2 linked regions of the Pyxidicoccus trucidator genome follow. The protein of the gene in region 1 binds, or shares a complex with, the protein of each later gene. Links are inferred from orthologs where the notes say so. Each region holds a gene or a part of one and is shown on either strand. Other genes may lie near its edges.

What was found.
Region 2: the proteins of G4D85_RS12115 (region 1) and tolR are in contact, whole or in part, in a cryo-EM structure (PDB 9DDO), measured with the Escherichia coli proteins. The link is inferred for Pyxidicoccus trucidator from one-to-one orthologs.

Annotation. Positions count from the first base shown.
Region 1 is NZ_JAAIXZ010000003.1:513,925-517,096, reverse strand. Bases 58-2,919 are described here. They hold G4D85_RS12115 (MotA/TolQ/ExbB proton channel family protein), read left to right. Parts: upstream 58-1,043; coding sequence 1,044-1,796; downstream 1,797-2,919. Other genes in these bases: G4D85_RS12105 (ExbD/TolR family protein), read left to right, coding at 2,199-2,624; G4D85_RS12110 (ExbD/TolR family protein), read left to right, coding at 1,780-2,187; G4D85_RS12120 (TonB family protein), read left to right, coding at 237-1,010. Outside these bases: G4D85_RS12125 (glycosyltransferase family 87 protein), read left to right, coding at 1-17; G4D85_RS12100 (TonB-dependent receptor), read left to right, coding at 3,046-3,172. UniProt on the Escherichia coli protein: Involved in the TonB-dependent energy-dependent transport of various receptor-bound substrates. Protects ExbD from proteolytic degradation and functionally stabilizes TonB.
Region 2 is NZ_JAAIXZ010000002.1:598,254-601,519, reverse strand. The notes cover bases 62-3,017. They hold tolR (protein TolR), read left to right. Parts: upstream 62-1,283; coding sequence 1,284-1,751; downstream 1,752-3,017. Other genes in these bases: G4D85_RS08910 (LpqB family beta-propeller domain-containing protein), read left to right, coding at 2,543-3,017; G4D85_RS08915 (energy transducer TonB), read left to right, coding at 1,755-2,546; G4D85_RS08925 (MotA/TolQ/ExbB proton channel family protein), read left to right, coding at 561-1,271; G4D85_RS08930 (hypothetical protein), read right to left, coding at 62-399. In the rest of the region: more of G4D85_RS08930, read right to left, coding at 1-61; more of G4D85_RS08910, read left to right, coding at 3,018-3,266. UniProt on the Escherichia coli protein: Involved in the TonB-dependent energy-dependent transport of various receptor-bound substrates.

The sequences.
Region 1 (3,172 bases):
GCATGCGCGTGCCGTGACGCTTTCGTCATCCACCTGAAGGCCCTGTCACACCCGGCACGGCCGACACGCGTACGGGTTCCGTGACATTCCTGGCTTTCGCGTGATGGCGCGGTCACACGCAGCTCACGCGCAAGCAGCCAGCCGAGCGTCGTGACACTTCCGCCATGGTGTTGGTAGCGAAGTGTCACGGCTCCCGGACCTGCCTGAAACATGGCGTCGCTATATGCGGTCCAGCCATGTTCGAAACGTTCGAAAGCGCCACTGACGTTGCCTCGGCCCGGCGGTTCGCGCTCTCCACCACGGCGTCCATCGGCGTCTTCGTGCTGATCGGCGTCGCCGTCGTGTCCGCGGCCAGCAAGGTGCGCGAGGTCATCGAGGAGAAGAAGGGCGTGGACGTGGTCTTCCGTCCGCCCCCGCCTCCCGTCGTCGAGGTGAAGCCACCCCCGCCTCCGCCTCCGCCTCCACCCGCTCCCAAGCCGAAGCTGGCCCCCAAGCCGGCTCCCATCGCCAAGGCACCGCCGCCCGCCGCGCCCACCGTGGCGCCCGCGCCGCTCGTCGCCCCAGACGCCGTGCCGCTGACGAAGCCTCCCGAGGCCGAGCGGGAGACTGTCGCCGCCGCGCCCATCGCCGTGGGCGGCACCGGCGCACTCGTTCCCGGAGGCATCGTGGGTGGCACTGGCATCGGCCAGGGACTCGCGGGCGGGGGTGGCCGCGTGGCCCCCATCAACCTCCCGGAGTCCGCCACGCCTCCGGAGCCGCTCGAGTCCAACCTCATCCCCGAGTACCCCTCCGAGGCCCGCTCCAAGGGCCAGGAAGGCCTCGTCATCCTCAAGGGCGTGGTCGAAGTCGACGGCCGCGTCACCCAGCTCAAGGTCATGCGCGGTGACGAGCCGTTCGCCAGCGCCGCCCTCGCCGCGGTGAAGGCGTGGCGCTTCCGGCCCGCCGTCGTGTCTGGCCAGCCCACCGCCGTCTACCGCATCTTCAAGGTCCCCTTCCGCCTCAAGTCGTAGGCCTCACCGCCCTGCCCCCAGGAGCACTCCGTCATGAACTTCAATCTCAGGGACATCTACAACCACATGGGCGTGTTCGCCCTGGGTATCGCCTGGACGCTCATCCTCTTCGCAGTCGCGTCCCTCGCGGTGTTCTTCGAGCGCCTCTTCGTCTTCTCCCGCTCCCGCGCCGTCTCCAAGCGCTTCGCCGGCCGGGCCGGCCCGTTCCTCGCGCAGCACCAGCATGAGGCCCTCGTGAAGGAGGCCGAGGCCACCAAGGGCAGCCACCTGGCCGTCCTGCTCGGCGGCGGAATGAAGACCTTCCTCGCGAAGTGCCGCCTCCCCGCCGGCAAGCTCGGCCCCGTCGAGCTCACCCGCCGCGAGCTGGTCCGCATCAATGACCGCGTCAGCGCCGACGTGCGCCGGGGCATGTCGGTGCTCGCCACCGTGGGCTCGGTGGCCCCGTTCGTCGGTCTGCTCGGCACCGTGGTCGGCATCATCGAGGCCTTCGCCGGCATCGCCAAGGAGGGCTCCGGCGGCCTGGGCGCGGTGTCCGCCGGCATCGCCGAGGCGCTCGTCGTCACCGCGCTCGGCCTGCTCGTCGCCATCCCCGCGGTGCTGATGTTCAACTTCCTGTCCACCCGCGCGGACGCGCTCCAGCTCTCCCTCGACTCCGCCCGGAGCGAGTTCATGGACTACCTGGAGGACCTGGGCCCGCAGAAGCCCGCCGCGACGAATGGCGCCGCGGTGGCCACCGGTCCGGAGCTGGCGGCCCGCAAGGAGTCTCGCGATGTCCACCCCGCGTAGGGCCATCGTTCCGGAGATGAACGTGACGCCGCTGGTGGACGTGGTGCTCGTCCTCCTCATCATCTTCATGGTCGTCACGCCCCAGATTGAAGCCGGCGCCTCCGTGGAGCTGCCCACGGCCACCAACCCGGACAAGGAGAACAAGGAGCTCAAGCCCTTCACGGTGAGCCTGGCCTCCAACGGCGCCTTCTTCCTCGACCGCAAGGAGCTGAAGCGCGACGCGCTCCTCACCGAGCTGAAGGCCGTGCATCAAAAGGACCCGGAGGCTCCCGTCGTGCTGAAGGCCGACCGCGGCGTGCGCTACTCCGAGGTGCGCGGCGTCTTCAAGGCCATGCAGGACATCGGCTTCCCCGGCATCAACCTGCAGGTCGTCGACAGGCAGAAGAACTAGGAGCGCACGCCATGGCATTCGATGTCGGAGGCGGAAAGGGCGGACTTCGCCCGACCATGAACGTGACGCCGCTGGTGGACGTGGTGCTCGTCCTGCTCATCATCTTCATGGTCGTCACCCCGCTGCTCACCAAGCAGATGTGGATGAACGTGCCCGCGAAGAGCGACAAGCAGGACCCACCGCCGCCTCCGCCCGACGCACTGCCGCCGGTGGTGCTCACGGTGGACAGGGCCGGCGTGCTGCGCATCAACCGGGAGGAAGTGCCACGCGAGCAGGTGGTGGCCCGCCTCCAGCGCATGCTCAACGCGCGCCCGGACAAGATTGTGTTCTTCGACGCCAGCGATGACGTGCCGTACGGCGCCGCCATGGACGTGCTGGACCTCGCCCGGGGCGGGGACATCACCGTGGGCGTGCTGCCGGAAAAGCTCGCGGACTGAAGCAGCCACGCGGCGGACCGTGACTCCGAGTTTTCGGTCCGCCGTCTGAATCGTCACAAGCCATCCATTCAGCTGCCATGCGTGTCGCGTTGTTTATGCGCGCCGACCGCCGGCAAGGAGATTCGTGTTGTCTCGCACCGTCCCTTCGCGCGCCCTCGTGGCAGCGCTCGCACTTCTCGCCGCATCCGCGCTCGCACAGACGGATGGCTCCGCCCCCGCGGCTCCCGGCCCCGCGGCTCCGTCCGTGACGTCCCCTTCCACGGCTCAGCCCACTGATGTCCCGGATACCCGGGCTTCCGGTACGCCCGCCTCGGGTGGCATCGAGGGCGGAACGAACGTTCCTTCCAGCGCCCCCGCCGTCAGGCCCGAGGGTGGAACGAACGGTCCTTCCAGCGCCCCGGCCGTCAGGCCCGAGAGCGGAATGAACGTTCCTTCCGCCTCCACCGCGCCGTCCCAGGCCGGAACGACGGTTCCTTCCGGCGCTCCCGCCGCGACCGCCCAGCAGCCCGCGCCTGCCACCGATGGCGCCACCGCCCAGCAGCCCACGG
Region 2 (3,266 bases), on another replicon or contig:
CGGGGTGCCCGTCGGCGTCATGTCGACGTCCACCGTCACATCGCCGTTCACCGTGAAGGTGCCGCTGGCGAAGTAGAGGCGCTCGTTGTCGTAGCTGACGCCCTCGATGCTGAAGTTGTAGACGCCCGGCACGAAGTCATGAAGGACGATGCCGTCGAAGCCGTTGGCATTGCAGGGATAGCGGCCGCCGTTCTGCAGGGACTCGCCAGGGATGACGATGTTGACGCCCGCGATGTCGCGGTCCTCGGAGCAGCGCAGGCCTCCGAAGGTCCAGCGGAACGTGATGTCGCCCGGGTACGTATCCTGGGGCACGTCACAGCAGTCGTCGTTGTCGTGGATGATGCAGCCGGGGGTAACCGCCGCCAGGCAGAGGAATGCAACCAGCAGTCGGGAGTTCATGGGAGACCTGTTCGTGGGGTGGTGAGGTGTTCGGCCCGTTACAAACCCTCCAGACGGGCGCACTCGGGAATTATTCACCCGCACGCGCAAGCCGCTTCAAGCAGCCGGGCGTGCCTCCTTTGTTTGACCCTGTTGTATCGGAGTGTTACGGCCTGCACCCCATGACGCCCCACCTGCCCCTGGCGCTCGGCGCCATGAACTACGTGGAGATCATCCGCGACGCTTCCTTCATCGAGCTGGCCGTCCTGCTGCTCCTGATGGGCGTGTCCGTGGCCTCCTGGGCCCTCATCGCCATGAAGGCGACCCAGCTCTCGAAGGCCCGCGCACAATCTCTCACCTTCCTCGACACCTTCTGGAAGGCCTCCCGCCTGGAGTCCATCTACCAGACGGCCCAGAAGCTCGACGGCTCGCCGCTGTCGAAGGTCTTCTGCGCCGGCTATGAGGAGCTGAGCAAGCTGGCTCAGGCCAAGGACGGCGGCGCCGAGGGCGCCATGGCCGAGCGAATGGGTGGCATCGAGAACGTGGAGCGCGCGCTGAACCGGGCCTCCACCGCGCAGATTACGGAGTTGGAGAACCGGGTGTCCTTCCTGGGCACGGTGGGCGCGGCGTCGCCCTTCGTGGGCCTGTTCGGCACCGTCATCGGCATCCTCAGCGCGTTCAACCAGATTGCCGAGCAGGGCAACGCGACGCTGGCCACCGTGGCCGCGCCGGTGGGCAACGCGCTGTTCGCCACGGCGGCGGGCCTGTTCGCGGCGATTCCGGCGGTGGTGGCCTACAACTCGTTCGTCAGCCGCATCAAGGTGTTCGACACGGAGATGGCCAACTTCTCCGCGGACTTCCTCAACATCATCAAGCGGCACTTCTTCCGCTAGGCGGGCACTGCCATGGGAATGGGCGGAGGCAACCGCGGCGGTGGCCGCACCACCATGAGTGAGATCAACGTCACGCCCATGGTGGACGTGATGCTGGTGCTGCTCATCATCTTCATGGTGACGGCGCCCCTCATCCAGCAGGGCGTGAAGGTGAACCTGCCGGAGACGAAGGCGGCGCCGGTGGAGGCCACGGAGAAGAAGCTGGTGCTGTCCATCGACGCCGGCCGAAAGGTCTACATCGGCGATGCCGAGGTGGCGCTGGAGGAGCTGTCGGAGAAGCTGGCCGCCAACGCCAAGGCCCAGGCCGACAAGGAGGTCTACCTCCACGCGGACCGGGACGTGCCCTACGGCGTGGTGGTGGAGGTCATGGCCGCGGCGCAGAAGGCGGGCATCAACAACGTGGGGATGATCACGGACCCCACGGGTGGGGGCAAGGCGTCCAACGACAAGAAGGGCAAGTCGAAGGAGGCGAAGCGCTAGCCCATGACGGACTCCGCGGTGACCCACAGCCTGCTCGTCTCGCGTCCCACGCGGCTGTCGCGCTTCGCGCTGGCCTCCGTGGTGGGGCACATCCTCGTGCTGCTCGCGGCGGTGCTGTATGCCCGCTTCAACTCCGGGCCGAAGGTGGACCTGGACGCGAAGCCCATCCGCGCCACGCTGGTGCGGCTGGGCAAGCCGAGAGACCCCAAGCTGCTGCCGCGCAAGGAACAGCTCCCGCCGCCGCCCAAGCAGGTAGACGCGCCCAAGCCCGCCCCGGACGCGCCGCCTCCGCCCACGTCCGCCGCGGTGGCAGTGCCGATTCCGGGCGTGAAGCCCGAGCCCTCCGCCCCCAAGGCCGCGCCCCAGAAGGGCGAGACAACGGGCGAGGACCGGCGCAAGCGGCTCTTCGGCGCCTTCGACAAGACGGCCAAGGCGGCCGAGCCCGAGGAGGCCGAGGGCGCGGAGGATGGCGACCCGGACGGCGACTCGGCCACGGCCGAGGGCGAGCGCTACTTCGGCCTGCTCCAGTCGCAGGTGCGCCGGCACTACAACGTGGCGGACACCATCCCCGACTCGGAGCGCCTGCGCCTCAACACCGTCGTCGCGGTGCGCCTGGGCCGCACCGGTGAAGTGCTGGACGTGAGCCTCACGAAGCCCAGTGGGAATGACCTGTTCGACTCGGCCGTCGTCACGGCCGTGCGCAAGGCGTCCCCCTTCTCGCCTCCTCCGGACCACCTCCGGGACACGCTGCAGAAGCACGGTGTCAACCTGAGCTTCAGACCGAACGCCCTATGAAAGCCCTGCTCCTCTCCCTGGTCCTCGTCCCGTTCGCGGCGCTCGCGCAGGCGCCGACGATTGAAATCTCCGGCGCCAACTTCCGCCCGCTGCCCGTGGCAGTGCCCGCGCCCGTGACGCAGAACGACGGCGCGAAGAAGCAGGCGACCACCTTCGACACGGCCTTCGGCTTCGACCTGGCCGCCTCCGGCATCCTCCAGGTGTTGGACCGCAAGAGCTTCACCGCGGACGCGACGGAGGGCATGACGGCCGGCAGCATCAACTTCAGCCGCTGGGCAGACGTGGGCGCCGAGGCGCTGGTGAAGGTGTCCCTGGCGCAGGACGGCGGCGTGCTGCGCGGCGAATTGCGCCTGTTCAACGTGGGCACCGGCCGCGAGGACCTGAAGGTGGCGAAGGACGCTCCGGCCGACGAAGCGTCGCTGCTGGCGCACCGGCTGGCGGACGCGCTCTACCGGCACTTCACCCGCGAGCCCAGCCCGTTCCTGTCGCGCATCACCTACGTGCGCAAGGCCGGCCAGAATCGCGACGTGGTGGTGGCGGACTGGGACGGCGGCAACCCCATGTCGCTCACCAAGGGGGGCATCAACATCCTCCCCGCGCTGAGCCCGGACGCCTCGCAGGTGGCCTTCACCACCTACCGCAAGGGCCGGCCGGACATCTTCGTGCAGAAGCCGGGCGGCGAGGCTCGCGCGGTGGTGTCCGAGGGGCAGATGGCCACGG